3 regions of the Stappia sp. G46H5W genome follow, and region 3 is predicted to be linked to each of the others. Evidence: riboswitches for the same ligand, from Rfam matches in the RefSeq annotation. Region 3 holds a riboswitch; each other region holds the start of a gene.

What was found. A riboswitch is a leader RNA that binds a small molecule or an ion and turns the genes downstream of it on or off. The one in region 3 is predicted to bind cobalamin.
Region 1: linked by a shared signal. The riboswitch ahead of ACVJ6E_RS03290 (TonB-dependent receptor domain-containing protein) and the one ahead of ACVJ6E_RS00120 (DUF1636 family protein) in region 3 are both predicted to bind cobalamin.
Region 2: linked by a shared signal. The riboswitch ahead of cobU (bifunctional adenosylcobinamide kinase/adenosylcobinamide-phosphate guanylyltransferase) and the one ahead of ACVJ6E_RS00120 (DUF1636 family protein) in region 3 are both predicted to bind cobalamin.

The regions. Positions count from the first base shown of each region.
Region 1 is NZ_JBZFLL010000001.1:819,480-829,017, reverse strand. It holds gene ACVJ6E_RS03330 (branched-chain amino acid ABC transporter permease) at 1-201, shown strand, start outside; gene ACVJ6E_RS03325 (ABC transporter ATP-binding protein) at 198-938, shown strand; gene ACVJ6E_RS03320 (ABC transporter ATP-binding protein) at 938-1,672, shown strand; gene ACVJ6E_RS03315 (NAD-dependent succinate-semialdehyde dehydrogenase) at 1,742-3,208, shown strand; gene ACVJ6E_RS03310 (D-amino acid dehydrogenase) at 3,294-4,541, opposite strand; gene ACVJ6E_RS03305 (sulfite exporter TauE/SafE family protein) at 4,570-5,313, opposite strand; gene ACVJ6E_RS03300 (GreA/GreB family elongation factor) at 5,350-5,916, opposite strand; gene rnk (nucleoside diphosphate kinase regulator) at 6,089-6,520, opposite strand; cobalamin riboswitch at 6,980-7,195, shown strand; gene ACVJ6E_RS03290 (TonB-dependent receptor domain-containing protein) at 7,376-9,388, shown strand; gene ACVJ6E_RS03285 (ABC transporter substrate-binding protein) at 9,363-9,538, shown strand, end outside.
Region 2 is NZ_JBZFLL010000001.1:288,564-298,101, reverse strand. It holds gene ACVJ6E_RS01120 (META domain-containing protein) at 1-916, opposite strand, end outside; gene ACVJ6E_RS01115 (methyl-accepting chemotaxis protein) at 1,232-2,944, shown strand; gene ACVJ6E_RS01110 (VOC family protein) at 3,097-3,993, shown strand; gene ACVJ6E_RS01105 (MarR family transcriptional regulator) at 4,018-4,521, opposite strand; gene ACVJ6E_RS01100 (cupin domain-containing protein) at 4,667-5,047, shown strand; gene ACVJ6E_RS01095 (DUF4287 domain-containing protein) at 5,063-5,284, shown strand; gene ACVJ6E_RS01090 (TspO/MBR family protein) at 5,375-5,848, shown strand; tRNA gene ACVJ6E_RS01085 (tRNA-Asn) at 5,929-6,003, opposite strand; cobalamin riboswitch at 6,216-6,441, shown strand; gene cobU (bifunctional adenosylcobinamide kinase/adenosylcobinamide-phosphate guanylyltransferase) at 6,564-7,151, shown strand; gene cobW (cobalamin biosynthesis protein CobW) at 7,148-8,278, shown strand; gene cobN (cobaltochelatase subunit CobN) at 8,315-9,538, shown strand, end outside.
Region 3 is NZ_JBZFLL010000001.1:20,730-30,267, forward strand. It holds gene ACVJ6E_RS00105 (metal ABC transporter ATP-binding protein) at 1-535, opposite strand, end outside; gene znuA (zinc ABC transporter substrate-binding protein ZnuA) at 724-1,773, shown strand; gene zigA (zinc metallochaperone GTPase ZigA) at 2,150-3,355, shown strand; cobalamin riboswitch at 3,406-3,654, shown strand; gene ACVJ6E_RS00120 (DUF1636 family protein) at 3,771-4,217, shown strand; gene ACVJ6E_RS00125 (ABC transporter ATP-binding protein) at 4,214-5,113, shown strand; gene ACVJ6E_RS00130 (ABC transporter substrate-binding protein) at 5,177-6,139, shown strand; gene ACVJ6E_RS00135 (FecCD family ABC transporter permease) at 6,143-7,126, shown strand; gene ACVJ6E_RS00140 (Lrp/AsnC family transcriptional regulator) at 7,157-7,624, opposite strand; gene ACVJ6E_RS00145 (acyl-CoA dehydrogenase family protein) at 7,833-8,984, shown strand; gene ACVJ6E_RS00150 (3-methyl-2-oxobutanoate dehydrogenase (2-methylpropanoyl-transferring) subunit alpha) at 9,051-9,538, shown strand, end outside.

The sequences.
Region 1 (9,538 bases), 800 kb from region 3:
CTCTACGGTCCCTGGGTCGGGGCGGCGGTGATCATCCCGCTGGAAGAGATGGCCAACTCCTATCTCGGCAACTCCATCGCCGGCCTGTCGCAGTTCGCCTACGGCATGCTGCTGATCGTGGTGATCCTGCTCAACCCGCGCGGCCTGATCTCGCTGTTCGAGTCCGTGCGCGACCGGCTCAAGGGGAGGCAGCGCGCATGAGCGGCCATCTTCTGGAAGTGCGGAACGTCACCCGCCGCTTCGGCGGCCTGGTGGCCAATTCCGACGTCACCTTCACCGTCTCGCCCGGCGAGATCATCGGCCTGATCGGCCCCAACGGCGCGGGCAAGACGACGCTCTTCAACGTGCTGGTGGGCATCTATCCGCCGAGCTCGGGCGAGGTGATCTTCGACGGCAAGAGCATCGGCGGCCTGAAGCCGCACCAGATCGCCAAGTCGGGCCTGACCAAGACGTTCCAGAACGTCGCGCTGTTCGCCGAGTCCTCCGTGCTCGACAACGTCGTGACCGGCGGGCTGGTCAACCGGAGCCTGGCGGATGCGCGCCGCTTTGCGGCCGAGTGCCTGGAGCGGGTCGGCATCGGCGCGATCGCTCAGAAGAAGGCGGGCGACCTGTCCTTCCCCGAGCGCGCCCGCGTCGAGGTGGCCCGTGCCCTGTGCACCTCGCCCAAGCTCCTGCTGCTGGACGAGGTGATGGCGGCGCTGACGCCGGCGGAGATGGAGGAGATCATCGAGCTCGTGCGCTCGCTGCGCGACGAGGGCATGACCTTCATCGTCGTCGAGCACCACATGAAGGCGGTGATGAAGCTGTGCGAACGGCTGATCGTGCTGAACTTCGGCGAGATGATCGCCGACGGCACGCCCGAGGAAATCGCCAGCAACCGCAAGGTGCTGGACGCCTATCTCGGCGCCAATTTCTCGACCGAAGGGGAGGGCCACTGATGCAGGCCTCGGCCAACGACAAGGACGTCCTGCTGGAGATCGGCGATCTGACCGCCGGCTACGGCGCCCAGCCGGTCCTGCACGGCATCTCGCTGCATGTGGCGCGCAACGAGTTCGTTGCCGTCATCGGCGCCAACACCGCCGGCAAGAGCACGCTTTTGCGCGCGATCTCGGGCCTGCTGCCCCAGTGCAAGGGCCGCATCGTCTTCGACGGCAAGGACCTGACGAAGCTGAAGGCGCACGAGATCGCCGGGCTGGGTATTGCCCATGTTCCGGAAGGGCGCCATGTGTTCCCGGAGATGACGGTCGAGGACAATCTGCGCATGGGGGCCTACGCGCATGCCGATCAGGCAGCGACGCAGCAGTCCCTGGAGCGGGTGTTCGAGCTGTTCCCGCGGCTGAAGGAGCGGCGCATGCAGTATGCCGGCTCCATGTCCGGCGGCGAGCAGCAGATGGTGGCGGTCGGCCGCGGCATGATGCTGGAGCCCAAGCTGCTGATCCTCGACGAACCGAGCCTCGGCCTTGCGCCGCTGGTCGTGGAGGAAATGCACCAGCGCTTCCTCGACATTCACCGCTCCGGCGTTACGGTGCTGCTCGTCGAGCAGAACGTCTCGCTGGCCCTGCACAGCGCGGAACGCGCCTATGTGATGTCCTCGGGCTCCATCGAGATCGAGGGCTCGGCGCGCGAGCTGCTGCACGACGACCGCATCCGCAAGGCCTATCTGGGCATCTGACGGCGCAAGGCCCGATGCCCCCCGCTCGGGCCTTGCCCCCGCACGGATACGAAGAAAGGACGACCCCGCATGGCTGAGAACGCCCTCGCCCTGAAGGACCCCAGCCTGCTGAAGACGCAGGCCTATGTGAACGGACGCTGGATCGACGGCGAAAAGACCTTCCCGGTCTACAACCCGGCGACCGGCGAGCTGGTGGCGAACGTGACGGATCTCGGTCCGTCCGACGTCGCCGGCGCGGTGGATGCGGCCCATGCGGCCCAGCCCGCCTGGGCGGCAAAGACCGGCAAGGAGCGCGCGGCGGTGCTGCGCCGCTGGTTCGACCTGATGGTCGAGAATGCCGACGACCTTGCCACCATCCTCACCGCCGAGATGGGCAAGCCGCTTGCCGAAGCGCGCGGCGAGATCCTCTACGGCGCCTCGTTCATCGAGTGGTTCGCCGAGGAGGCCAAGCGCATCTACGGCGAGACGATCCCCGGCCACCAGGCCGACAAGCGCATCGTCGTCATCCGCCAGCCGGTCGGCGTCGTCGGCTCGATCACGCCGTGGAACTTCCCCAATGCGATGATCGCGCGCAAGGTCGCGCCGGCGCTGGCCGTCGGTTGCTCCTTCGTCGCCCGTCCGGCCGAGCTGACGCCGCTCTCCGCCATCGCCATGGCGGTGCTGGCCGAGCGCGCCGGGGTGCCGGCCGGCATCTTCAACGTGCTGCCCTCGTCGGATTCGGCCGGTGTCGGCCAGGAGCTCTGCGCCAACCCGAAGGTCGCCAAGATCACCTTCACCGGCTCCACCCGCGTCGGGCGGATCCTGATGAAGCAGTGCGCCGACACGATCAAGAAGATGTCGCTGGAGCTCGGCGGCAACGCGCCCTTCATCGTCTTCGACGACGCCGATCTGGATGCGGCGGTCGAGGGCGCGCTGATCGCCAAGTACCGCAATGGCGGGCAGACCTGCGTCTGTGCCAACCGCATCTACGTCCAGTCCGGCATCTACGACGCCTTCGCCGCGAAGCTGGCGGAAAAGGTGCGCGGCATGAAGATCGGCAACGGCTTCGAGGAGGGGGTGACCGTCGGTCCCCTGATCAGCGAAGCGGCGCTGAAGAAGGTCGAGGAGCATGTGTCCGACGCGCTGGCCAAGGGCGCGCGGGTGCTGGAGGGCGGCGAGCGCGCCGAACAAGGCGGCACGTTCTATCGCCCGACGGTGCTCGCCGACGTGACCACCGACATGAAGGTGGCGCGCGAGGAGACCTTCGGTCCCGTCGCCCCGCTGTTCCGCTTCGAGGACGAGGCGGAAGCCGTGGCCATGGCCAACGATACCGAGTTCGGCCTTGCCTCCTACTTCTACAGCAAGGATCTCGCGCGGGTCTGGCGGGTGGCCGAGGCGCTGGAAAGCGGCATGGTCGGCATCAACACCGGCCTGATCTCCACCGAGGTCGCGCCCTTCGGCGGCATCAAGCAGTCGGGCCTCGGCCGCGAGGGCTCGCGCCACGGCGTCGAGGACTATCTGGAGCTGAAGTATCTGTGCATGGGCGGCATCGGCTGAGGCCGTAGCGCACGCACGCAAGCAACAAGAAGGGCGGCCCGGCAGATGTCGGGCCGCCCTTTTTCGTGCCGGCGTCCTTGTTCGCTCAGCGCGAGAGCGACAGGGCGGCGATGTCGATCTCCGGCGCGCGGCCATCGACGAGATCGGCGACCACCCGGCCCGAGCCGCAGGCCATGGTCCAGCCGAGCGTGCCGTGGCCGGTATTGAGGAACAGCCGGCCGATCCCTGAGGGGCCGACATAGGGCGGGCCGTCCGGCGTCATTGGCCGGTGGCCGCACCAGAAGCTCGCCTCCGCCGGATCGGCGCTGCCGCCGAACAGATCGCCGAAGGAATGTTCCAGCGCTGCCCGCCGCGCCGGTCGCAGCGCCGTGTCGAAGCCGCCGAGCTCCGCCGTGCCGCCGACGCGAATGCGCGACCCGAGCCGGGTGATCGCGGTCTTGTAGGTCTCGTCCATGACGGTGGAGACCGGCGCAAGCGCCTCGTCGCGGATCGGGATGGTGAGGGAATAGCCCTTCACCGGATAGATCGGCAGCTTGATCCCGAGCGGGCGCAGCGCGGCCGGCGAATGGGCGGCAAGCGCCAGCACATAGGCGTCGGCCTTGCGGGTTCCCTTCGAGGTCAGGACCTCGGTGATCTCGTTGCCCTCGCGCGTGAAGCCGACGAACTCCGTGCCGAAGGAAAAGCGCACGCCGAGCTCCGCCGCCATCTCGGCCAGGCGGGTGGTGAACATCTGGCAATCGCCGGTCTCGTCGTCCGGCAGGCGCAGGCCGCCGGCGAAATCGGCCTTGGCGTGGGCGAGCGCGGGTTCTGCGGCGATGCAGCCTTCGCGGTCGAGCACCTCGCAGGGCACGTCGAACTGGCGCAGCACGTCGACATCCTTGGCGACGCCGTCGAGCTGCTTCACCGAGCGGAACAGCTGCAGCGTGCCGAGGCTGCGCCCGTCATAGGCGATGCCGGTTTCCGCGCGCAGGGCGCGCAAAAGGTCGCGGCTGTACTCGGCGATCGGCACCATGCGCGCCTTGTTCACCGCGTAGCGCGCCGAGGTGCAGTTGCGCAGCATCTTCAGCATCCAGCCCCACATGGCGGGGTCGGCCTTGGGCCGCACCACCAGCGGGCCGTGCCGCATGGTCAGCCAGCCGAGCGCCTTGAGCGGCACGCCGGGCCCCGCCCAGGGGGCGGAATAGCCGGGCGAGACCTGGCCGGCATTGGCGAAGCTCGTTTCCATGCCCGCTGCCTCGCGCCGGTCGATCACCTCGACCTCGTGACCGGCGCGGGCGAGATACCAGGCGGTCGTAACGCCGATGACGCCGCCGCCGAGAACCAGAACCTTCATGACTTGACTGCCCGATGTTGCGGCACCCTCAGGAGAAGAGGCGCCAGAAGAAGACGATACTCATCACCGTGCCGACGACGATGACGATGGCCCGCACCGCCTGTCGCGGCAGGGCCTTGGCCACCGGTGCGCCGGCATAGCCGCCGATGGTGGCGGCGACCATCATCAGGATGGCCTGCGGCCAGCTGACGAGACCGGCCGCGGCGAAGGTCGCGACCGAAATGGCGGAAAGGACGAAGGAGAGGGCGTTCTTGAGCCCGTTCATGGCGTTGAGGTCGCGCATGCCCCACAGCGAGAACAGCGCCAGCAGCACGATGCCGAGGCCGCCGTTGAAATAGCCGCCGTAGATCGCAACCAGTGTGGTGGCGAACAGCCCGCCGGAGGAGGCGCGGCGGCGGCGCGCCCAGCCCTGCAGCCGCTCGCCGAAGGCGAAGGCGAGGGTGGCGGCAAGCAGCAGGAAGGGAACGACGGCCGAGAAGGCCTCGTTGGTGGAGACAAGCAGCAGAAGCGAGCCGAGGAAGCCGCCGAACGCGGTGGCGATGACGACGCGGATCAGCAGGCGCGGGTCGAGGGCGGCGATCTCCTTGCGAAAGCCGGCGACGCCGCCGAGATAGCCGGGAAACACCGCGACCGCGCTGGTCGCGTTGGCCGTCACCACCGGCACCCCGGTATAGACGAGCGCGGGGAAGGTCAGGAACGTGCCGCCCCCCGCGATCGTGTTGAGCATGCCGGCGGCGAAGGCTGCCGTCGCCAGCACCATGTAGTCGAGCATGGGTGGGTGTCCTCTCTCTTGTCCCTTGCGCGGACCTCAGGCGGCCGAGGGGCCGGGATCCTCAGGTCCGTTATATCCGCCTGCCCGGGGGCGGTCTGCGCCTGCCAAGGCGCCATGCACCAGTTTCAGCAAGGGCCGGCGGCGCGCCGGCTCCGGCATCGCCTGTGCCGCCGTCTCGCCGGTCTCTCCGGTGCTGCCGCCGCCGCTGCGCCGCGCGGCTTCCGGCTGGAAATGCACCTTCTGCAGCAGGATGCGTTCCTGCCGCCCGGCCCCGTCCTGAAGCACGAATTCCTCGCCTTCGGACAGGCCGAGCAGGGCCAGCCCCCGCCGGGTGGTGATCGGCAGGAACATGCCCATCGGCATGGACAGGTGGTCGTGCGAGATCACCCGCGTGTCGGGCGTGCGCCCGTCGACGCTGTAGGTGACGCGGCTGCTCAAGGTGGCGACCGTCTCCGGCACGTCCTCGCGGAAGACGATGGTCGCCGCCTCGAGCTTGCGCTTGAGGATCGGTGCGAGAGGGTCCTCGTGACCGCGGCGGCGGTCGCGCATCACCTCGAGAATGGTGAAGTCCTTGGTGGTCAGGATGCAGGTGTCGATGGACATCGCAGGTCTCCAGCGCTCCGTCCGTGGAGCGGCAAAGGTGAAACGGATCGGAGTCCCCCTGGCCGCTTTCGGTCGCGGCACAGGGGTCAGGATCCTGCGATGAGACACCCTCCGAAAATCGCCAGCCGGTCGCGCGGCTTCGGCTCGGTGCTTGCCCCGGTTCCGGTGGTGGTCATGCCGGACGGGCCTCGGCCTCGGCCACGGCGGGGAACTCGACGCTCTCCACGGTCAGCCGGTGGGTGCGCCCGTCCAGCGAGGTCCAGTCGATGGACTGGCCGGCAGACAGGCCGATCAGGGCGGCGCCGATCGGGGTGAGGACGGAAATCTTGCCCTCGGCAATGTTGGCATCGCCCGGGAAGACCAGCGTCACGGTGCGGTCCTCGCCGGCATCGGTGGTGAAGCGCAGCCGCGATCCCATGCGAACGACGTCGGCGGAAATGCGCCGGTCGTCGACGACGCGGGCGCGGTCGAGCTCGCTCGCCAGCTGATCCGCGACAGCGGGATTGCGGGAGGAAATGGAATCGGCAAGCCCGGACAGCCGCTCGTGGTCCGAGCGGGTCAAGGTGATGGCGGGCTTGCGCTTCTTCTGGATGGCTGGAGCCATTCTCGGCATCCTTGCAATGTTGTAAGGCCGCCGACGCACGTGAGCGCGCGTCGGGCGGTCATGATCTGTTGTGGGAAGTTGTTCGCCGCCTTGGTGGCCTGCTGTCTGCCCGCTAGGGGACGAGCCGGCCTATGCCCCGCGGCCGGGGCGCGACGCGACCGAGCCGGGGGTCAGTGTCCCGCGATGGGGCACACCCTGAAAATGGAAAGCAGGCGCGGAGCGGTCGTGTACATTCCAAGAAGGTCGGTGCTTGCGGGGCGAAAGTCAAGTCACGGCTTTCCCGGACGCGGCAAGCAGGCGCGCAGAACCCTGCGAGGGGCCGGATTCGCGCAGCCCCCGGGTTGCCATGCCGGCCTGCGCGGCAGCCGGGAGCGGGCCGGCAGGCGTCCTGACGCAGCGTCTGGTTGTGCCTGCGAACAGGGCATCGACAGATGATTGACTCCGGCGCGCGAAACCGCTCTCTTTTACGGCGACAGAGGTTCCGGACATGTCCGGATGAAAAGGGAACACGGTGAGGCGTACCCAACAGGGACCGAAACCGTGGCTGCCCCCGCAACTGTGAACGGAGAGTGGACGCTCGAAGGCCACTGACCCCGCCGCCAAAGGCAGGGTTGGGAAGGTGAATGTCCGCGATGACCCGTGAGCCAGGAGACCTGCCCCTGTCGGTCACCCGACCTTCGATACGGGGTGTGTCGAGGCGCGGCTTTCCGTTGAGGTGACACCCGAAAACCGCCTGCGTCCGCAGGCCGCCGCCTTGCGTCTTCGCGCGGGGTTGCGCGGTCGCGTCCGCTGGCTCGTGCCGTATCGCGACGGGACGCCGAGGGGCGTTTCGGCGCACGTCAGGGGTGTGTCTGGATGAATTCGATTTCGCGTGGCGCCTTGCGCGCCGGGCCGGTGGCCGCTGTGCTGGGGGCCGGATTGGGGGCCGCGATGGTGCTGGCGCCGGGAAGTGCCCGAGCCCAGGATTTCGAGGCGCAAGGCTTCGACGCGCAAGGGGGATACGAGGAGCCGACGCAGCTGCGCCGGGTCGTCGTCTCGGCCGGGCGCACGCCGGTCGCCGCCGAAGCGGTGGGCCGTGCTCACACGGTGATCACGGGCGAGGAGCTGGAGACGACGCAGCAGCGCTATGTCGCCGATGCCCTGCGCAAGGTGCCGGGCCTGGCGGTGTCGCGCACCGGCGGCAATGGCGGCATGACCCAGATCCGCATCCGCGGCTCGGAAGCCAACCATGTGCTGGTGCTGATCGACGGCGTCGAGGTGGCGGCCACCTCCAGCGGCGAATTCGACTTCGGCGGGTTGCAGGTCGCCGACATCGAGCGGATCGAGGTGCTGCGCGGCCCGCAAAGCGCCATCTACGGCTCCAACGCCAGCTCCGGCGTCATCGCCATCACCACCAAGGGCGGTATCCACAACGACCTGGAAATCACCGGGCGCACAGAAACGGGCACCGACAAGACGGTGGCCGGCCATCTGGGCGTGCGCGGCGGCGGCGAGAGGTTCGACATCGCGGTCTCCGGCGCCTGGCGGCAGAACGAGGGCTTCAACATCTCCCAGTTCGGCTCGGAGAAGGACGGCGACCGCAACGCGACGCTGAACGGCCGTTTCAACTGGGACATCACCGAGGCCTTGAGCCTCGATCTCAGCGCCCGCTATGTCGACCGCAAGTCGGACACGGACGACCAGGACTCCTCCTGGCCGCCGACCCCGACGGAAGGCCTTGTCATCGACACGCCCGGATACAACGCGACGAAGGAGTTCTACTCCGGCGTCGGCCTGTCCTGGTCGCTATTCGACGACCGGCTGGTGCAGAAGGCGCGCGCCGAATACTCCGGACTGGAGCGGCGCGGCTTCAACTCCGGCAGCCTGAACGGCAACGACGACCGCCGCCTGCACCTCAGCTATCAGGCGACGGTGACGGCGACGACGCCGGACTTCCTCGACGCCGAACACAGCCTGACCGGCGCCATCGAGTGGGAGCGCGAGCACTACAAGAACGCCTTTCCCGCCTACGATCCCTCGCAGGTTCCCGGCAAGCAGCGCGACCTGACCAGCTATGTCGCCGAGTATCGCGGCGCGTTCCTCGACGCCCTGTTCTTCAGCGCAGGCCTGCGTTACGACCGCAACGACCAGTTCAAGGACACGCTGACCTACAGCGCCAGCGCCGCCTATCAGCTGCACGAGACCGGTACGCGCTTCCACGCCTCCATCGGCACGGGCATCACCAACCCGACCTTTTTCGAGCAGTTCGGCTTCATTCCGGCGACCTTCACCGGAAATCCGAACCTGCGGCCGGAAAAGAACTTCGCCTGGGACATCGGCATCGAGCAAAGGTTCTGGGGCGGGCGAGCGGTCGCCGACGTGACCTATTTCAACGAGCGGCTGGAAGACGAGATCTGGACGCCCTGGGTGGCGGGCGCCGGCTCCTCGCCGGCCAACATGGACGGGATCAGCAGGCGCCAGGGCATCGAGGTGTCGCTCGGCGTGGAACTGCTGGCCGACCTCTACGCCAAGGGCACCTACACCTATCTGGATGCGACCGAGCCGACGGGCCTGCAGGAGGTGCGCCGGCCCAAGCACTCCGGCTCGCTCAGCCTCGTCTATGCCTTCCACGAAGGGCGGGGAAACCTCTTCCTCGACACGATCTTCAACGGCCGGATGAAGGACAACGAGTTCATCAGCGCAACGCCGCAGACCCGGGTGACGCTGTCCGAGTATTTCCTTGTGAATGTCGGTGCCGACTACAGGGTTTCTGACAATTTCACGGTCTATGGGCGGGTGGAGAACCTGCTCGATCAGCAGTACCAGGAAGTCTACAGCTACAACTCACAAGGACTGACCGCCTATGCGGGCATCAAGGCGAGCTTCTGACGCCAGGGGCGGGGCGGCGGGGATTGTCCTCGCCGCCCTGCTGGCGCTGTCGGGTCCGGGCACCGTCGCCACCGCGTCCGCCACGGGCGAGACGCCCCGGCGGGTGGTGTCGATGAACCTGTGCACCGACCAGATCGCCATGCTGGTGGC
Region 2 (9,538 bases), 270 kb from region 3:
AGCCCATCATCGTCGAGATCGCGCGCGGGTCGATGGCGATCCGGTCGCCATTGGTGGCAAAGCGGGTGCCGTAGCTGTTGCAGGTGGCGCGCCCGCTGAGCTGGCCGTCGGCGGCGAAGATCAGCGTCGCGCGCGAATTGTCGATGATGCCGCTGCTCGAAATGTCCTCCACCACCCATTCGCCGCCCGGCAGGGTATCCATGCCCGAGGCGATCTCGGGCGCCTCGATCTCCAGCGTGCAGGGCGGCTGCTCCTGTCCGCGCAAGGTGAAGCTCGCCTCCGGCCCCTTGGTCCACAGCACGGTGGTGGCGTCGTCCGCCGCTTCGTAACGCACGCCGCTGGCGGCCGGCGTCTGCCTGAGAGCCAGCGTCTGGCCGCCGAAGTCCAGAACGGCGATCTCGCCCTTGTGCTGCAGGCGGCCCGTCTCGTCGCCGCAGGCAAGGCGTGCCGTGGCCTGGACGGGCAGGCTGCGCACGAGCAGCACGTCGCCGGCCTCGATCTCGACCTTGCCGGTGGCCGCTTGCGGGATCTCGACCGCGATCGGCGCCGACACCCAGCCCGGGCCATCGCCATTGGTGAGTTGCAGGCGCAGGGCATAGCTGGTGCCGGGGACGAGGCTGGCGCCTTCTGCCTTCAGATAGAAGGGGAGCGGCACCTGCCGGCCTTCCAGCTTTTGACGGTTTTCCGCAAGCAGGCGCACGGAGCCGGAATCGACAGCCGGGTCGAGCGCGCCCATCTCGCGCAGTTCGACCACCAGCTCCGCATCGCTGCCGATGGCGATCCGCTCGCGGTAGGCGGCGCTGCCGATGACCTTCGCCGACCAGGTCTCGTCCTGCGCAAGGGCCGGCGTCAGCGCGGTACCGGCAAGGCTCCAGGCGAGAAGGACTGCTGCGGTTGTTCTTGTGGTTCGTGCCATGCCTGTCCTGCCTTTCCTGCCAGGTCGTTCGCGCATCCTTGTCGCGGTGCGCGCTCGGTTGGATCCTTTCCCGGATTAGCGGCGAAAACGGGGCCGGCACAACCCTTGTCTGCGCATGTCCCTTCAGCGGCGCGAAGACGTATTTCGCCGTCCCTGGACCTGCGTTTCTGTGAAGAGATTCGAAGGCTGTCGCGGCTATTCGATAAATCTTCCCGTCAAATCAGTCCTCTTTTTTCTGTATCAGCAAATTTACCTAGCGTTCATGTCGGCCCGCCAATATCGCCGCAAGGTCACGTCCGCATCTGGAGGAGCGCAATGCGCAGCCGAACGTTCAGCCTCAGCGTCGCTCACAAGATCGGTGCCACGATGGCCCTGTTGATCGGGGTCGCGGTCATCAGCAGTCTTGTCTCCTTCAACGCCACCCAGCGGGTCGGCGAGAACGGCGTCGACCTGGGCGAGGCCGAGGCGCCGCTCGCCGATGCGGCGATGGAGATCAAGCTCTCCGCCACCCATGCCCATCTCCTGTTCGAGGAGATCATGTCCGGCGACCAGGGCGAGAGCGTCGAGGAGGTCTGGCGGCTGATCGACGAAGCCCGGTTCTATGCCCGGGCCATCCTGGAAGGCGGCAGCAACGACGAGGGGACTTTCATCGCGACCACCGATCCGGCGGTCCGCGAGATCGTCGAGGATGTCGCCACCAAGATCGACACGTTCGAGGAGGTCGCACGAGAACGCCATGCCGGCCTTGCCTCCGGGGTTGCGGGGGCGGCCGGGTCGAAGGCCGACGAGATCTTCGACGAAACGTTCGAGAGCTTCATCGCCCGCGCGGACGAGGCCGAGGAGCTGATCCACGATTCGATGGATGTGAGCCTTGCGAAGCTGCGTTCGGAAGCCGAGTGGGCGCGCACCGTCAGTCTCGGCGGTGTCGCCGCGATGATCCTCGTGTTTCTCGCCGGCACCGTCTTCGTGCATCGGGCCGTTGCGATGCGTCTGCGCGATCTCGACCGGCTGGCGCGCGCCTATGCCGATGGGGATACCGAGGCTCCTGCACCGACGTGGCGATCGGGCGACGAACTCGGGCGCCTGTCCGAGGCTCTGGCCCGGTTCCGCGAGGGCGTGATCCACCAGCGACGCCTGGCCGAGGAGGCTGCCGAGCAGGAGCAGCGCCGCGCCGGCGAGCAGCGCGAGCTGGAGCGCCGCACCGCGCAGTCCTTCCACGAGACGACCCGCGCGTTCTTCGATTCCCTGGAAGGGGCGGCCGGCGATCTGATGAAGGCCGTCGACACGCTGGAGACCATGAGCGTGCGCTCGGGCGAGCTTTCGGAGCGCACGACCGCCGCGTCGCGTCACGCTTCGGACAATGTGCAGACCGTGGCGGCCGCCGCGGAGGAGCTGTCCTCCTCGATTTCCGAAATCGCCCGGCAGGTGACCTCCACCACCGAGGTCGTGTCGCGGGCGAGCGACCACGCCAAGCGCACCAACGAGACGGTGTCGCGGCTTGCCGCCGGTGCCAGCAAGATCGGCGAGGTCGTCTCGCTGATCCAGGCGATTGCCGAACAGACCAACCTGCTGGCCCTCAACGCGACCATCGAGGCTGCGCGCGCCGGCGAGGCCGGCAAGGGCTTCGCGGTCGTTGCGGCAGAGGTGAAGGAACTGGCCACGCAGACCTCCAAGGCGACCGAAGAGATCGGGGCGCAGATCGCCGCGATCCAGGGATCGACCGAGGAGGCGGTGGCCGCCATCGGCGAGATCACCCGCACCATGCACGACGTGGACGGCTTCACCGGCTCGATCGCCGAGGCCGTCGACCAGCAGGGGCAGGCCACCGGTGATATCAGCCAGCACGCGCAGCAGGCCTCGACCCGGACCAGCGAGGTTGCGGACACGATGGGCGAGATGTCCTCGGCCATCGGCGAGACCAGCAAGGAGGCGGCGATGGTGCGCGAGCTGTCGCGCACGGTGCATCGCGAGGCCGGCAATCTGAGAAGCTCGGTGCGCGACTTCCTCGCCCGCTTCGACGCGGCATAAGCCGCAGCAGCGGAATTGGGGGGGGGGGCGACTGTTTCCGATACGTGAACGATACTGTAAGGAAACGGCGGATTGTAATTGCGCGATGTGAAGCGCACATTCCAGGTCACAGACTGCGGGCCCATAGCCCGCCTTGAGACCTGGAGACAGTCATGTCCGCCACCACCCTCGACATCCGGGCCGGCGCGCAAGCCGACCGTTTCGACATGGCCGCAGCGCCCCTGCGCGTCGGCCTCGTCACGCTGGCCGTACGCGACAGCGCGCGCGTTGCCGCCTTCTATCGCGACATCCTGGGTCTGGAAGACCTCGGCACGGACGGTGCGGAGATGCTGCTGGGCGCTGGCGGCGTGCCGCTGTTGCGCCTGCGCGGCGATGCGGGGCTCGAGATTGCGCCGCGCTCCGAGGCGGGCCTGTTCCACACCGCATTCCTGCTGCCGACGCGCGCAGACCTTGGCCGCTGGCTCGCCTTTGCTGCCGCGCGCGGCCTGCGCCTGCAGGGCGCGTCCGACCACAAGGTGAGCGAGGCGATCTATCTCGCCGATCCGGAAGGCAACGGCATCGAGATCTACGCCGACCGCGCCCCGTCCAGATGGACGGATGCGTCGGGCGCCATCGTCATGTCGACGGATCCGCTGGATGCGCCTTCGCTGCTCGACGCCGCCGAAGGGACGCAGTGGCAGGGTGCGCCGGCCGGCACCATCGTCGGCCATGTGCACCTGCAGGTCGGGGCGACCGACAAGGCCGATGGCTTCTATGCCGGGCTGCTCGGCTTCGACATCGCCGCGCGCTATCCCGGCGCGAGCTTCTACGGTTCGGGCGGTTATCACCATCAGCTGGCCGGCAACATCTGGAACAGCCGGGGCGCGGGACCGCGAAAGGACGGATGCACCGGGTTGGCCGAGCTGGAGATCGTCCTGCGCGACGCCGGCAGGATCGGTGCGATCTCCGATGCGGCCCGCAAGGCCGGGCTGGAACTTGCCGGGGAGGGGAGCGAGGGCCTCGTTATTGCCGATCCCTGGGCAACGCGCCTGCGCCTGACCGCGGCTTGAGGGCAGGGCGCCGGTCAGGGTCGCTCAGGCCTTGGCTTCCGCGGCCTCCAGCTCTTCCAGAAGCGCGCGCAATAACCCGGCCAGAGCCTCGCGCTCGGCCGGGGCGAGGCTTGTGAGAAACCGCGCCTCGTTCGCCATGTCCGCCCGGAACGCCTCTTCCGCGAGCGAGATGCCGGCCGGTGTCAGCACGACCTCGACACTTCGCCCGTCGCTCGCCGATTTCTCGCGCGCGACCAGCCCCGCCTTCTCCAGCCTTCCGAGCCGATGCGTCAGCCCGCCGGAGGAGATCATCAGCGTCGAATAAAGGTCCGTCGGCGTGAGCCGGTAGGGAGGCCCTGACCGGCGCAGGGTGGAGATCACGTCGAACTCGCCCCGGTCGAGGCCGAAGCCTGAGAAGGTTTTCTCGATGCTGGCACCGGCCAGCAGCGTCAGCCGCCGCGCGCGGCCGAGGATCGCCATCGGCTCGGTGTCGAGATCCGGCAGTTCCCGCGCCCACTGCGCCCTCAGCCTGTCGACATGATCCGCCATGGCAGTCTCCGCTCCAGTTCCCGGTCCCTGCCGCTGCTCGAAGGCAGCTTCGAGTTCGGTCTCTCGATATCAAGATATTTATCTTGACGCAAAGACAAATCTCCAGAAGTATCTTCGCGTCAAGATAAATGCAGGAGGGATTGCCATGACAGCCAGTGCTCACGCCTCGGCCAAAGAGGCCGGGCGGCCCGATATCTCCGTCCGCCGCCACCGCCCGCCGGCTCCGGGCGAAAGCCCGACGGTCCGGTTCGAGGGCAAGGACTACGGCGCGCCGGTGTCCATGTTCGCCACCGACAGTGCGCCGGGAACCGGATCGCAGTTGCATGTCCACCCCTATCGCGAGACCTGGGTGGTGCGGAAAGGCGAGGCGGAGTTCCTGGTCGGCGACGAGCGGCTGCGCGCCTCTGCCGGGGATATCGTCGTTGCGCCGGCCGATGTGCCGCATCGCTATCTCAACGTGGGTACGGATCAGCTGGAGCTGGTCTGCATTCACCCGTCCGACACGATCCGCCAGCGGGATCTTTAGGCAAGGAAGCCAGCTATGTCGTTGTCCGGAAAAACGCCGCCGGTGAAGGGGCCGGCCTCCTACTTCCCCTCCATCGAGAAGACCTACGGCCGGCCCATCGCCGAATGGAAGGCCCTGATCCGTTCGCAGTCCGGTCTCAAGCACATGGAACTGGTGGCCTGGCTGAAGCAAACCCACGGGCTCGGCCATGGTCATGCCAACGCGCTGGTTGCCCATACGCTCGCCGAGGATAAATGAGGGGGAACTTGGCCAGCCCGCGATGCGTTGGCTTGGCAAGAGGGGCTCGCCCCCGAGCACAATGGTTCGTGAACGTTCGAGGCAAAGCTGATGGATTCGTCGACCCTGCCGGCTCTTCTGGGGTTTCTGGCAGCCTGTTTTCTCGCCGCCCTGACCGGGGCGCTGTTCCGCCCCGGCGAATGGTACGAACGCCTTAAGAAGCCGTCCTGGCGCCCGCCCAACAAGCTGTTCGCCCCGGTGTGGACGATGCTCTACGTGATGATCGCGGTGTCCGGCTGGCTGGTCTGGCGCGAGGCGGGCTTTGCAGGCGCGGCCCTGCCGCTCACCGTCTACGGCATTCAGCTGGCGCTCAACGGCGTGTGGACGCCGCTGTTCTTCGGCCTGCACCGCCCGGACCTCGGCATGATCGACATCGTGCTGGTGTGGCTGTCGATTCTCGCGACGATTCTACTGTTCTGGCCGGTGCACATGTTCGCGGCGCTGCTGCTCGTGCCGTATCTCGCCTGGGTCACCTTCGCCGCCGCGCTGAACTTCTCGATCTGGCAGCTGAACCGCGAGGGGTGAGGCAAACGCAAATTGCCGCGCGGCGCGTTGCGTCGTGCGGTGGCGGCAAGATCGGATATTTTTGAGGGAACTAAAAAGAGTGGCTCCCCGGGCCGGATTCGAACCAGCGACCAAGCGGTTAACAGCCGCTTGCTCTACCACTGAGCTACCGGGGATCACCAATCACGCGGGGCAGATGCACCGCGTCGGTGGCAGGCGTATAGCAAACTGCGCCGCCGCTTGCCAAGCCCTTTGTCGCAAAACTTTTCCACAGTCGGGGCGGGGCGCGGCTATCGGGGCTTTTTCGCGTGCGCCGGCAAATACTCCGCAAGGGAAGGCGTGCAAGGCCTTTCCGCCTCGCTGCTGGACGCGGGGCCCTTCGGCAGGCTATGAGTCGTCATCCTCCGGTCCTTTCTGACGGACGAAGTCCGATGAAAGGGGAAAGTCGGAATGCGGTGGGGGAGGACCCAAGTCGGGCTCCCGAATCCGCAGCTGCCCCCGCAACTGTGAGCGGCGAGTCTTCCTGCATGAACCACTGGGCCTTTTGGTCCGGGAAGGGCAGGACAAGGCGACGACCCGCGAGCCAGGAGACGAGCCGGATCATCCGGGCCCCCACGGGGCCCGGCCCGAAACGTCACGCGCCGTCGGGTGGACGGCAGGAGGCCAGAATGTTCCCGTTGAAGGGCGCCCGCCGCTTCAGCTCTCCCGGCATATCCAGCCGCGGGGAGACCTGCGCGTGAGCCATGCTCCCGCATCCGATCCCCTGCCTGCCCCGGCCCCTGTTGCGGCCCGCACCGTGCTGGTGACGGGCGGCGCACGCTCGGGCAAGAGCCTTTATGCCGAAGGGCTGGTGAGCGCAGCGCAGCGCGAGCGCATCTATGTCGCCACCTGCACACCCTTCGATGACGAGATGCGCCAGCGCGTCGACCGCCACCGCGACCAGCGGGGCGGCGGCTGGCGCACCATCGAGGAGCCGCGCGACCTTGCCGGCGTCATCGCCGCCGAAAGCACGGCGCAAAGCGCCATCCTCGTCGATTGCCTGACGCTGTGGCTCAGCAACCTGATTTTCGCCGAGGCCGATCCGGAAGCGGAAACGGCCCGGCTTGCCGAGGCGCTGCGCGCAGCGCCCGGTCCCGTCGTTCTCGTCACCAACGAGGTCGGATCGGGCATCGTTCCCGACAATGCGCTCGCCCGCCGCTTTCGCGACGAGCAGGGGCGCCTCAATCGCCGCATCGCGGAAGTCGCCGATGTCGCGGTGCTCGTCGCCGCCGGCCTGCCGCTCGTTCTCAAGCCGTCCCACCTTCAGCCGGAGATTCGCCTATGACCGCATCCACGCCCCGCACCGCCGGCAAGATCCCGGCCACCATCGTCACCGGCTTCCTGGGGGCCGGAAAGACGACGCTGCTCTCCAACCTCCTGCGCGAGGCGAAGGGCAAGCGCATCGCGCTCATCGTCAACGAATTCGGCGACATGGGCTTCGACGGCTCGCTGGTCGACGGCTGCGCCGATCCGGACTGCGCGGCGGAAGAGGTGGTGGAGCTGACCAACGGCTGCATCTGCTGCACCGTCGCCGACGACTTTCTCCCCACCATGGAAATGCTGATCGCCCGCGACGAGGCGCCGGACCACATCGTCATCGAGACATCGGGCCTTGCCCTGCCGCAGCCGCTGGTGCGCGCCTTCTCCTGGCCGAGCGTCAAGACCCGTGTGACGGTCGATGCGGTGGTGACGGTGGTGGACGTGGCGGCCGTCGCCGAAGGGCGCGTGACGGGCGATGAGGTGGCGCTGGCCGCGCAGCGCGCCGCCGACGAGGCGCTGGACCATGACAGCCCGGTGGAGGAACTGTTCGAGGACCAGCTCGTCTGCGCCGATCTCGTGGTGCTGAACAAGGCCGATCTCGTCGACGCGGCGACGCTGGAGCGCGTGCGCGCCGAAGTCGCCGGCCGCGTCCGCGCGGCGGTGGAGATCGTCGCGGCGGAAAAGGGCATGCTTGCCGCAGACGTGCTGCTCGGCCGTGCCAGCGCCGCGGAAGAGGACATGCACGGCCGCGAGAGCCATCACGAGCATCACCACCACGACGACCATGACCATGATCACGACGATCACGATCACGATCACGACCATGACCACGATCACCACCACCACCACCACCATCATCACGACCACGACGACTTCGTCAGCCATGTGGTCGAGCTCGCCCCGCTCGCCTCGCTGAAGGACCTGGAAGCGCGCGTTGCCGCCGCCATGGCGGTGCCGGGCGTCCTGCGCATCAAGGGAGCGGTCGGCATCGAGGGCAAGGCGGCACCTGCCATGGTGCAGGCGGTCGGCCCGCGCGTCGAAGCGTGGTTCGCGCGCGATGCACGCGGTCCCGGCCGCGTCGTGGTGATCGGCCTTGCCGGCTTCGACCTTGCCCGTGTCGAGGGCCTGCTCGCCAGCGCGCTCGCGGCCTGATCCGGACGACAGGCTAGGCGCAGGGCAGGAGACGGCATGCATATTCTCGCAGGACGCAGCGGACGCATCGACCAGGGCGACGAGGCGGTCGATCTCGGCCAGTCGCCGGCCGATGTCGTCGTGCTGTCGGCAGCCGATACGGAACTCGCCTCGCTCGCTGCCGTGGCGGCGGGCGGCGGGGCGGAGCAGCCGAGCCTGCGTCTTGCCAACCTGATGGCCCTGTCGCACCCCTATTCGGTCGACATGTATGCCGAGCAGACGGTGGCGGGCTCGCGGCTCGTCGTGCTGCGTCTGCTCGGCGGGGCGGAATACTGGCCCTATGGCGTCGAGCGGCTGACCGAGGCGGCGCGCGGCCACGGCCTGCACCTGGCGGTGATGCCGGGCGACGACCGCTGGGACGCGGACCTTGCCGCCCGCTCCACGCTGCCGGTCGACGAGGTGAGGCACCTGTGGCGCTACCTCGCCGAGGGCGGGGCGGAGAATCTCGGCAACTTCCTGCGCTACGCCGCGCATCTGCTGGATGGGGCGGAGGAGCCCGATCCCCCGCGCCCGCTGCCGCGCGCCGGCCTGCTGCTGCCCGGCCGGGCACGCCCGACGCTGGCCGAGCTGCGGGCGACCTGGGCCGATCCTGCCGCCCCCGTTGCGGCAATCGTCTTCTACAAGGCCTTGATGCAGAGCGCGGCGACCGCGCCGGTCGAGGCCCTGTGCGAGGCGCTGGCGGGCGAGGGCATCAACCCGCTGCCGATCTTCGTTTCCTCACTGAAGGAGGCCGAATCCGCCTCTGTCCTGGCCGCGCTCTTTGCCGACGCGCCGCCCGCCGTGGTGCTCAACGCCACCGCCTTCGCTGTGTCGAAGGCCGGCGAGGTGCACAGCGGAACGCCGCTCGACGCACCTGGCGTGCCCGTGCTGCAGGTGGTGTTCTCTTCGTCCTCGGAAGAGGGCTGGCGCGACGCCGACCAGGGCCTGTCGATCCGCGATCTCGCCATGCATGTGGTGATGCCGGAGGTGGACGGGCGCATTCTGACGCGCGCCGTGTCGTTCAAGGAGCAGGCGCCGCACGATCCGCTCACCCAGTCCGCGACCATGCGCTTCGTGCCGAAACCCGACCGGGTGGCCTTCGTCGCCGCCCAGGCCGCGCGGATCGCCCGTCTCGCCGCGACCCCGGCGGCGGAGCGTAAGGTGGCGCTGATCCTTGCCAACTATCCCAACAAGGACGGACGCCTTGCCAACGGCGTCGGCCTCGACACGCCGGCTTCCTGC
Region 3 (9,538 bases):
TGTCGTCGCGGATGCGGCGGATGAGATCGTAAAGGGCGACCTCGCCGGAAAAGTCGACGCCCTGCACCGGCTCGTCGAGGACGAGAAGGTCGGGCTTGCGGGCCATGGCGCGGGCCAGCAGCGCGCGCTGGAATTCTCCGCCGGAGAGATTGCGCATCTCGGCGCGGCCTAGATGCGGAATGCCGGTCGCCTCCAGCACGCGGTCGGTCTCGCGCGAGGAAATGCGGCCGGTGAGCGAGAGGAACCGCTCGACGGTGAGCGGCAGCGTCCAGTCGATGCTGAGCTTCTGCGGCACATAGCCGACGGCAAGGCCGGGGCAGCGCTCCGCCTTGCCCTCGCTCGGCGTGACGATGCCAAGCGCGGTCTTGGCCGTGGTGGATTTGCCCGAGCCGTTCGGCCCGATCAAGGTGACGATCTCGCCCCGGCGCACGGCAAGATCGACGCCGCGCACGAGCCAGCGCCCGTCGCGGTACACGCCGGCACCTGTGAGGCGGACGAGATCCTCGCCGGCGGGCCTCGTTGTGGTCGTCAACATGAAGCTGGATCCTGATTCACGCAGCCATCCTCCAACGCCCCCGCGCGGTGGGCAAGTCCGCCCTGTATCGCAATGCGGGAGATTTTTCGGCAGAGGTCCAACAGGGGGCTTGCCCGCCTGTATCTCACACGTTATAGCGTAACGCAACAATGTAATCTTATAACATGTCAGCCGATACGGAGACGATCATGACGCTTGCCCGCACACTGCTGCTGTCCGCCTCGCTGCTGGTTGCGACGAGTGCCGCAGGGCATGCCGCACCAAAGGTGGTGGCCTCGATCAAGCCGGTCCATTCGCTCGTGGCCTCGGTGATGCAGGGCATCGGCGAACCGCAGCTGATCATCGAGGGCGCCGGATCGCCGCACACCTACAGCCTGCGCCCCTCGCAGGCGCGGGCGCTGCAGGATGCCGACCTGATCTTCTGGATCGGCCACGAGCTGGAAGCCTTCCTGGAAAAGCCGGTCGAGACCATCGGCACCGGCGCGAAGTCGGTCGAGCTAATCGATGCGCACGGCCTCGTCAAGCTCCCCTTCCGCGAGGGCGGCGCGTTCGAGGCGCATGATCATGGGGACCATGGGGGCGAACATGGGCATGCCGACCATGACGAGGACAAGCACGACGACCATGCCGGCCACGATCATGACGAGAAGCACGAGACGGCCGAGGCGCATGGTCACGACCATGGAGACGCTGACGGCCACGGGCACGCGCACGGAGCCTTCGACGCGCATATCTGGCTCGACCCGGAAAACGCCAAGGCCATGGTGAACGAGATCGCCGAGGCCCTGTCGGAAGCCGACCCGGACAACGCCGCCGCCTATGAGGCCAATGCGGCAAAGACCGTCGAGCGCATCGAGACGATGCGCGCCGACATCGACGCCCGCCTGACGCCGCTGCGCGGCAAGGGCTTCATCGTCTTCCACGACGGCTACCAGTATTTCGAGAAGCGTTTCGACGTGACCGCCTCGGGCTCGATCACCGTCAGCCCGGAAGTGATGCCGGGTGCGGAGCGGGTCGCAGAGATCAAGGCCCGCATCGGCGAGCTGGGCGCGACCTGCGTCTTCGCCGAGCCGCAGTTCGAACCGAAGCTGATCCAGGTGGTGACCGAGGGCACCGCTGCCCGCTCGGGCGTTCTCGATCCGCTGGGCGCGGAACTCGCCGACGGGCCGGACCTCTATTTCGGCCTGATCGACGGACTGGCCAGCTCGATGGAACAGTGCCTTGGCGGCAACGGCTGAGGCGGGAGCGCATCGCTATCTTCCACGGCTGTCACGCCTGCGCAGGCAGGCATCCAGTATCCGCCGGGATGGGCAGGTTTGCGCAAGCAGTTCCCCAGCCTCGACGAGGGGCGCTCGCGGCGACGTCACGGCTCGGGCCGCACGTCCTGGGGTTACTGGATCCCGGTCTTCGGCTGCGCCGAAACAGGGACGACAGGCGGGGCGTGGGCGCGCGTCGGCGTGTCCTCGCCGCCGCTCTGGCAACCAACAGGCCCCGGCGCGCGCTTCGCGTGGCCGGGGGAACGGCCGAGAGATTAAATAATCGTGGCGGTTCCGGCCGCCTTTCTTTCGGTCAAACATTGTTATGTGATAACATCATAGCTCAGGAGCTTTCGCGATGGACAATCGCCTGCCCGTTACTGTGCTGTCCGGCTTTCTCGGCGCCGGCAAGACCACCCTGCTCAACCACATCCTCAACAATCGCGAGGGGCTGCGGGTCGCCGTCATCGTCAACGACATGAGCGAGGTGAACATCGACGCCAGCCTGGTGCGCGAGGGTGGCGGCAACGTCTCGCGAACCCAGGAGCGGCTGGTGGAGATGACCAATGGCTGCATCTGCTGCACGCTGCGCGAGGATCTGTTGCGCGAGGTGCAGGCGCTGGCCCGGGAGGGCCGCTTCGACCATCTGGTGATCGAATCCACCGGCATTTCCGAGCCGCTGCCGGTCGCCTCGACCTTCGAATTCCGCGACGAGAACGGCGAGAGCCTGAGCGATGTGGCGCGGCTCGATTCGATGGTGACGGTCGTGGACGCGGCAAATCTGCTGAAGGACTACGGCTCCACCGACTTCCTGACCGAGCGGGGAGAATCGCTCGGCGAGGACGACGAGCGCACCCTGGTCGATCTGCTCGTCGACCAGATCGAGTTTGCCGATACGATCATCCTCAACAAGGTGAGCGATGCCCGGCCGCTGGATCTCGAAGCCGCGCGCCAGATCGTGCGCGCCCTCAACCCGGATGCGGTGATCATGGAGACCGACCGCTCTGCGGTTCCCTTGCGCGACGTGCTGGGCACCGGGCGCTTCGACTTCGACAAGGCGCACGAGCATCCGCTGTGGTTCAAGGAGCTGAACGGCTTTGCCGACCATGTGCCGGAAACGGAGGAATACGGCATCCGCTCCTTCGTCTACCGGGCGCGCCGCCCCTTCGCCCCGCGCGCGCTGAGCCGCTTCGTCAACAAGAGCTGGCCGGGCGTGATCCGCGCCAAGGGCTTCTTCTGGCTGGCGACGCGGCCGCGTTTCGTCGGCGAGATCAGCCAGGCCGGCGCCTTCGTTACCACCGAAAAGCGCGGGCTGTGGTGGTCGGCGGTGCCGCGCCAACACTGGCCCGAGTCGCCCGAATGGCAGCGGGCGATGGAGCCCTACCTGCATCCCGTGTGGGGCGACCGGCGGCAGGAAATCGTCTTCATCGGCACGAGCGGCATGGACGAGGCGGCGATCCGCGCCGAACTCGACGCGGCGCTGGTCGCCGATACGGGCTTTCATCCGGAGCGCTGGACCGGGCTCGACGACCCCTTCCCCGCCTGGGGCAGCGCCGCGGCGTGAGACGGCGGCGATGGCTTTGGGCGATTGGTCTTGATGCGGTCCCCGTCATCTGCCAGTTTGGCGGCGATGGTTGCCGACGGCCGAACCGCCAGAGGCATGAAAAGGGAACACGGTGAGGCGTACCCATCAGGGGCCGAGACCGTGGCTGCCCCCGCAACTGTAAGCGGCCGGGGCCGACGTCCTTTACCGGACGAATGGCCCAGGTCCAGCCGCACGATGCCACTGCCCGAAGCCGGGCGGGAAGGCGCGGCCGGACCGGACCCGCGAGCCAGGAGACCTGCCATCTCCCGCAACGACGACCGGACGGGGTGTTCCGGGAAGGTAGCCATGACACGCAACGAGTCCATCTTCCGCCCATCCAGGGCCTTTATCCGCAGCTTGCCGAACCTTGCGGGCGAACGCGCGGGGCATCGCCATGGCGCATGACCTGGCGCTCGGCGAACGCCGCATGGACGCAGCTCCCGATACGCGCCGGCACCGCATCACCGTGTGCACCACCTGCCGCGATCCGCAAACGCGCGAACAGCCGGGCAAGGACCTGATCGAGGCCCTGAGCGCCGCACTTGCCGAGGGCGGCCTGGCGCATGTGAGCGTGGCGGGTGCGGCCTGCATGGCCGGCTGCTCGCACCCCTGCACGGTCGCCTATCAGGCCGACGGCAAGGCGAGCTATCTGTTCGGCGACATCGAGCCGGAACGCGACGTGGAGACGCTGGTCGCCTTCGCCCGGCAATATGGCGAACTCGAAGACGGCTGGTGCTCCTCGCTGCAGCGCCCCGACGGGCTGAAGGGCAAGACGCTGGCGCGCATGCCCGCCCTGCCCGCTTTCGACCCCGGATCGCCGGGCCGGGAGAACGGCGCATGAGCCATCACAGCGGAACCCCGGTGGTGCTGGAGCTGCGCGAGGTCGCCTACCGGCCGCGCGGCGCGGACGCGCTCCTCTCCGACCTGACGCTGCATGTGCATGACGGCGAGATCCTCGTCATTGCCGGGCCGAACGGCGCGGGCAAGTCGACACTGATCCGGCTGATCGCCGGGCTGAGCGAGCCGACCGGCGGCGAGATGCTGCTCGGCGGCAGGCCGTATCGCAATGTGCCGATCACCGAGCGCGCCCGCGTCATCGCCTATGTCGGCCAGAGCGAGGAGAGCGACGACCGGCTGACCGTCTCGCAATATGTCTCCCTCGGCCAGCTGCCGCATCACCGCACCGGCGGACGCGAGGCGAGCGCCAGGGCAACGCAGGAGGCGCTGACGCTGGCCGACCTGACGCGCTTTTCCGACCGGCGCATGAGCGAGATTTCCGGCGGCGAGCGCCAGCGGGCGAAGATCGCCCGCGCCATCTGCCAGCGCCCGCGCATCCTGGTCCTGGACGAACCGACGAACCATCTCGATCCGCTGGCGCGCGGCGAGCTGCTCAGCCTCGTCTCGGGCCTCGGCATCACAGTGGTCGCGGCCTTGCACGACCTGACCCTGATCGAGGCCTTCGCCAGCCATGTGGCGCTGATCCAGGGCGGCCGGCTGGTCGCGCACGGCCATCCGGTCGAGGTGCTGTCGAGCGAGCGGGTGCGCGCGGTCTTCAGCGTCGACATGCACCGGATGCAGCATCCGGTGGAGGCCCGCCAGATCAGCGTGCTGGACATCCCCATCGAGGGGCGGTTCGGCACCGGCATTGCCGGCGAGCTTTCAGGGTCAGAGCTTTCAGGACCCGAGCGTCCCGCGCCCGGCGCGCCGCATCTGCGTGCGGTGGCGACGCGCGGCTGAGCCGCGCCCTCGCCTTTTCCCAGCGTTCCACGGTTTTTCATCCTCACGAGGAGTCTGTCCCCCATGAAGAAGTCCGGCCTCAAGCGCCTTTCCCTGTTCACCGCTGCGATGGCCCTTGCCGCACCGGCCCTCGCCTTTCCCGTCACCGTCGACAATTGCGGGACGCCGCTGACCTTCGAGGCTGCGCCCGAGCGCATCGTGGTGCAGGACATCAACATGAGCGAGATGGCCTTCGCGCTCGGCCTGCAAGACCGGATGGTCGGCGTCAGCGGCATCAGCGGCTGGTACAAGACCAGCGAGGAGTTCGAGCGCAAGCGCGGCGACATCCCCGAGATCGCGCCGAAATATCCGACGCTGGAAAATCTCGTCGCGGCCGATCCGGACCTGTTCTTCGCCGGCTGGTACTACGGCATGAAGCCGGGCGGCGACGTCACCCCGGACACGCTGGCGCCGCACGGCATCAAGACGCTGATCCTCACCGAGAGCTGCATCCATCTGGACAAGGCGCGACCCGCCGCCTCGCTCGACCTGCTCTATGGCGACATGCTGCGGCTGGGCACCATCTTCGGCAAGGAGGCCGAGGCCCAGGCGCTGGTCGACGGCTGGAAGGCACGGATGGCGGAGCTGACCGAGCGCATCGGCGAGAACCGCGAGCTGAAGGTGTTCCTCTACGATTCCGGCGAGGACAAGCCGTTTACCGCAGGCCGCTTCGCCATGCCGACGGCGATGATCGAGGCGGCCGGCGGGCGCAACGTCACCGCCGACATGGAGACCAGCTGGGGCACCACCTCGTGGGAGGCGGTGGCGGCAGCCGACCCGCAGTTCATCATCCTGCTCGACTACCAGGACGGCGGCGGGGCGGACAAGCTGCGCGCCTTCCTGGAAGCCCATCCGGTGATGAGCCAGACCGAAGCTGTGAAGAACGCCCGCTATCTGCCTCTGCGCTATGAGGAACTGACGCCGGGACCGGCGAATGTCGAGGGCATCGAGCGGCTCGCCCGGGCCATGCATCCGGAGGCGTTCTGAGCCATGCGGCTGGCGCTGGTCCTGGCGGTTAGCCTGCTGGCGGTCATCGCGCTGCTGGTGGCCGCCGTTGCCATCGGCTCGACGCCGCTGCCCGTGCGCGCGGTAATCGACGCACTCGCCGGCGGCGACGGGCCGACGGCGCGCATCGTCATGGACCTGCGCCTGCCGCGCGCGCTGCTGGCGCTGCTGGTCGGGGCCGGGCTCGGCACGGTCGGCTGCCTGTTGCAGACGACGACGCGCAACGACCTGGCCGATCCGTTCCTGTTCGGCCTGTCCTCGGGCGCGGCCGCCGGAGCGGTGCTGGTGATCACCGTCACCGGCGACCTGCTCGGCCTGTGGACGCTGCCGCTCGCCGCCTTTGCCGGTGGCATGGCCGCCTCGGTGATCGTGCTGGCGCTGATCGCCCGGCTCGGCGACCGGGGACCGGCGCGGCTCGTGCTGGCGGGGCTTGCGGTCTCGTTCCTGTTCATGGCGCTGACCAACTATCTGGTCTTTGCCGGCGACCAGCGGGCCGCCCATTCCGTATTGTTCTGGACGCTGGGGGGCCTTGGCCTCGCCCGCTGGGACCTGTTGCCGATCGCGGCGGTCGGCCTTGCCGCGATCCTTGCCTTCGCCTTCGTCCGCCACCGCAATTTCGACGCGCTGCTGGCCGGCGAGGACACCGCTCGCACGCTCGGCGTCGACGTGGTGGCGCTGCGCCGCACGACGTTTCTGGTGTGCGCCTTCGCGACCGCCGCCTTCGTATCGATCAGCGGCGTGATCGGCTTCGTCGGGCTGATGGTGCCGCATATCGCGCGTGCGCTCGCCGGGCCGATGCACGGGCGCTTCGTGCCGGTGGCGGCGCTCACCGGCGCCGGGCTGCTCCTGATCAGCGACATTGCCGCGCGCACCCTGCTGGCGCCGCAGGAACTGCCCATCGGCATCGTCACCACATCGCTGGGGGCGGTCTTCGTGCTCGCCCTGCTGACCCGCGAGCCGCGAGGCTGAGCTGCCCCGCCCGCCTCAGCGCCGGAACACTCAACCGGGCACGCAGGAGGTCACCTTCTTCAGGCAGCGCAGCGAGAAGCTGGACTTGGAGTGGCGCAGGCCCGGGATCGGGAACAGCCGCTCGCGCAGGAACTCTTCAACGCCCTTGGTGCCGCTCGCCGCGACCTTGACGAAATAATCGCAGTCGCCGGCCATCAGGTAGACCTCCAGCACCTCCGGGATCTCCGCCATCGCCTTGCCGAAGCCCTCCAGCGCTTCCGGGTCGTGGCGGTCGAGCGAGACCTCGATCATCACCGTCTCGCCGACGCCGAGCGCCTCGTGATCGAGCACCGCCGTGTAGCCGGAGATCACCCCCTCTTCCTCCAGCCGACGCACCCGCTGCCAGCACGGGCTCGGGGACAGGCCGACCTCGCGCGCCAGTTCGGTGTTGGACAAACGCCCGTTTGCGACCAGCGCCTTGAGGATGCGACGGTCGATGTCATCAAGCTGTCGCGGCACAACACGTTCCTCCTTCATATCGCATCATCGCAGAAGGATATTTCACACACCGGCAAAATCGAAGCAAATTCAGCATGAAATTTCACTCATAGCGGGCAATAGTATTGGAAACACCCGAGACCTGACCGCCCGACACCCCCGGTGCACGGGCCCGCATCTCATGCCATCGTCAGGGACCGGGCATATTTCAGGCGAGGAGGCGCCGTACATGGATTTTGCGCTGTCCGAGGAACAGACCCTCATCTTCGACATGGCCCGCGACTTCGGCCGGGAGGCCATCGCGCCGCATGCCTATGCCTGGGAAAAGGCCGGCACCATTCCCCGCGACGTGCTGCGCCAGGCGGGCGAACTCGGCTTCGGCGCGCTCTACGTGCCGGAAGAGTACGGCGGCACCGGCCTGACCCGGCTGGACGCGACGCTGGTCTTCGAGGCGTTGTCCGAGGCCTGCCCCTCCGTTGCGGCCTTCATCTCGATCCACAACATGTGCGCCGGCATGATCGCCAATTACGGCAGCGAGGAACTGCGCGAACGCTTCCTCGCCCCGCTCGCGAGCATGGAAAGCATCGCCTCCTACTGCCTGACCGAGCCGGGCTCGGGCTCGGACGCGGCGGCCCTGCGCACCCGCGCGGCCCGCAGCAACGAAGGCTATGTGCTGAACGGCAGCAAGGCGTTCATCTCCGGCGGCGGCTATTCCGACGTCTATGTGGTGATGTGCCGGACCGGCGAGGACGGCCCCAAGGGCATCTCGACGCTGGTGGTCGAGGACGGCAGCGCCGGGCTTTCCTTCGGCGCGGCGGAACACAAGATGGGCTGGAAGGCGCAGCCGACCGCCCAGGTGCAGTTCGACGACTGCACGGTGCCGGCGGCGAACCTGCTCGGCGAGGAAGGCAAGGGCTTTGCCTATGCCATGAAGGGCCTCGACGGCGGACGGCTCAACATCGCCGCCTGTGCGCTCGGCGGCGCGCAGGGCGCGCTCACCGCGGCGACCCGCTACATGGGCGAGCGCAAGGCCTTCGGCAAGACGATCGACCAGTTCCAGGGGCTGCAGTTCCGGCTCGCCGACATGGAGATCGAGCTGCAGGCATCGCGCGCGTTCCTGCGCCAGGCCGCATGGAAGCTCGACCAGGGCGCAAGCGACGCGACCAAGCATTGCGCCATGGCCAAGCGCTTCGTCACCGATACCGCGTTCCGCGTCGCCAACGACGCGCTGCAGATGCTGGGCGGCTACGGCTATCTCGAGGATTACGGGATCGAGAAGATTGTCCGCGACCTGCGCGTGCACCAGATCCTGGAAGGCACCAACGAGATCATGCGTGTGATCGTCGCCCGTGCCATGCTGGCCGAGCGCGACCGTTCCTGATTGCCCCGCCGCGGTGCGCGGACCGCGCGCCGAACGGAATTGCACACTGTCGACGAAGGAGTTTTCATGACCGCTCCACGACCGCTTTCCCTTCATGTTCCGGAACCCGGCTGCCGGCCGGGCGACACGCCGGACTTCTCCGATTTCGAGATCCCGCGCGCCGGCGCGGTGCGCCGGCCGGCCATCGACGAGGCGCCGGAAGACATGCGCGACATGGCCTTTTCGGTCGTGCGCGTGCTGAACAAGGCCGGAGAGGCGGTCGGTCCCTGGGCCGGGCTGCTGGACGCCGAGGCGCTGCGCACGGGCCTGCGCCACATGCTGACCCTGCGCCAGTTCGACGAGCGCATGCTGAAGGCGCAGCGCCAGGGCAAGACCAGCTTCTACATGCAGCATCTGGGCGAGGAAGCGGTGTCCTGCGCCTTCCACATGGCGCTGCAGGACGGCGACATGCACTTCCCCACCTACCGGCAGGCCGGGCTGCTCATCGCCAGCGGTTATCCCATGACCGACATGATGAACCAGATCTACTCCAACGCCGCCGACCCGCTGAAAGG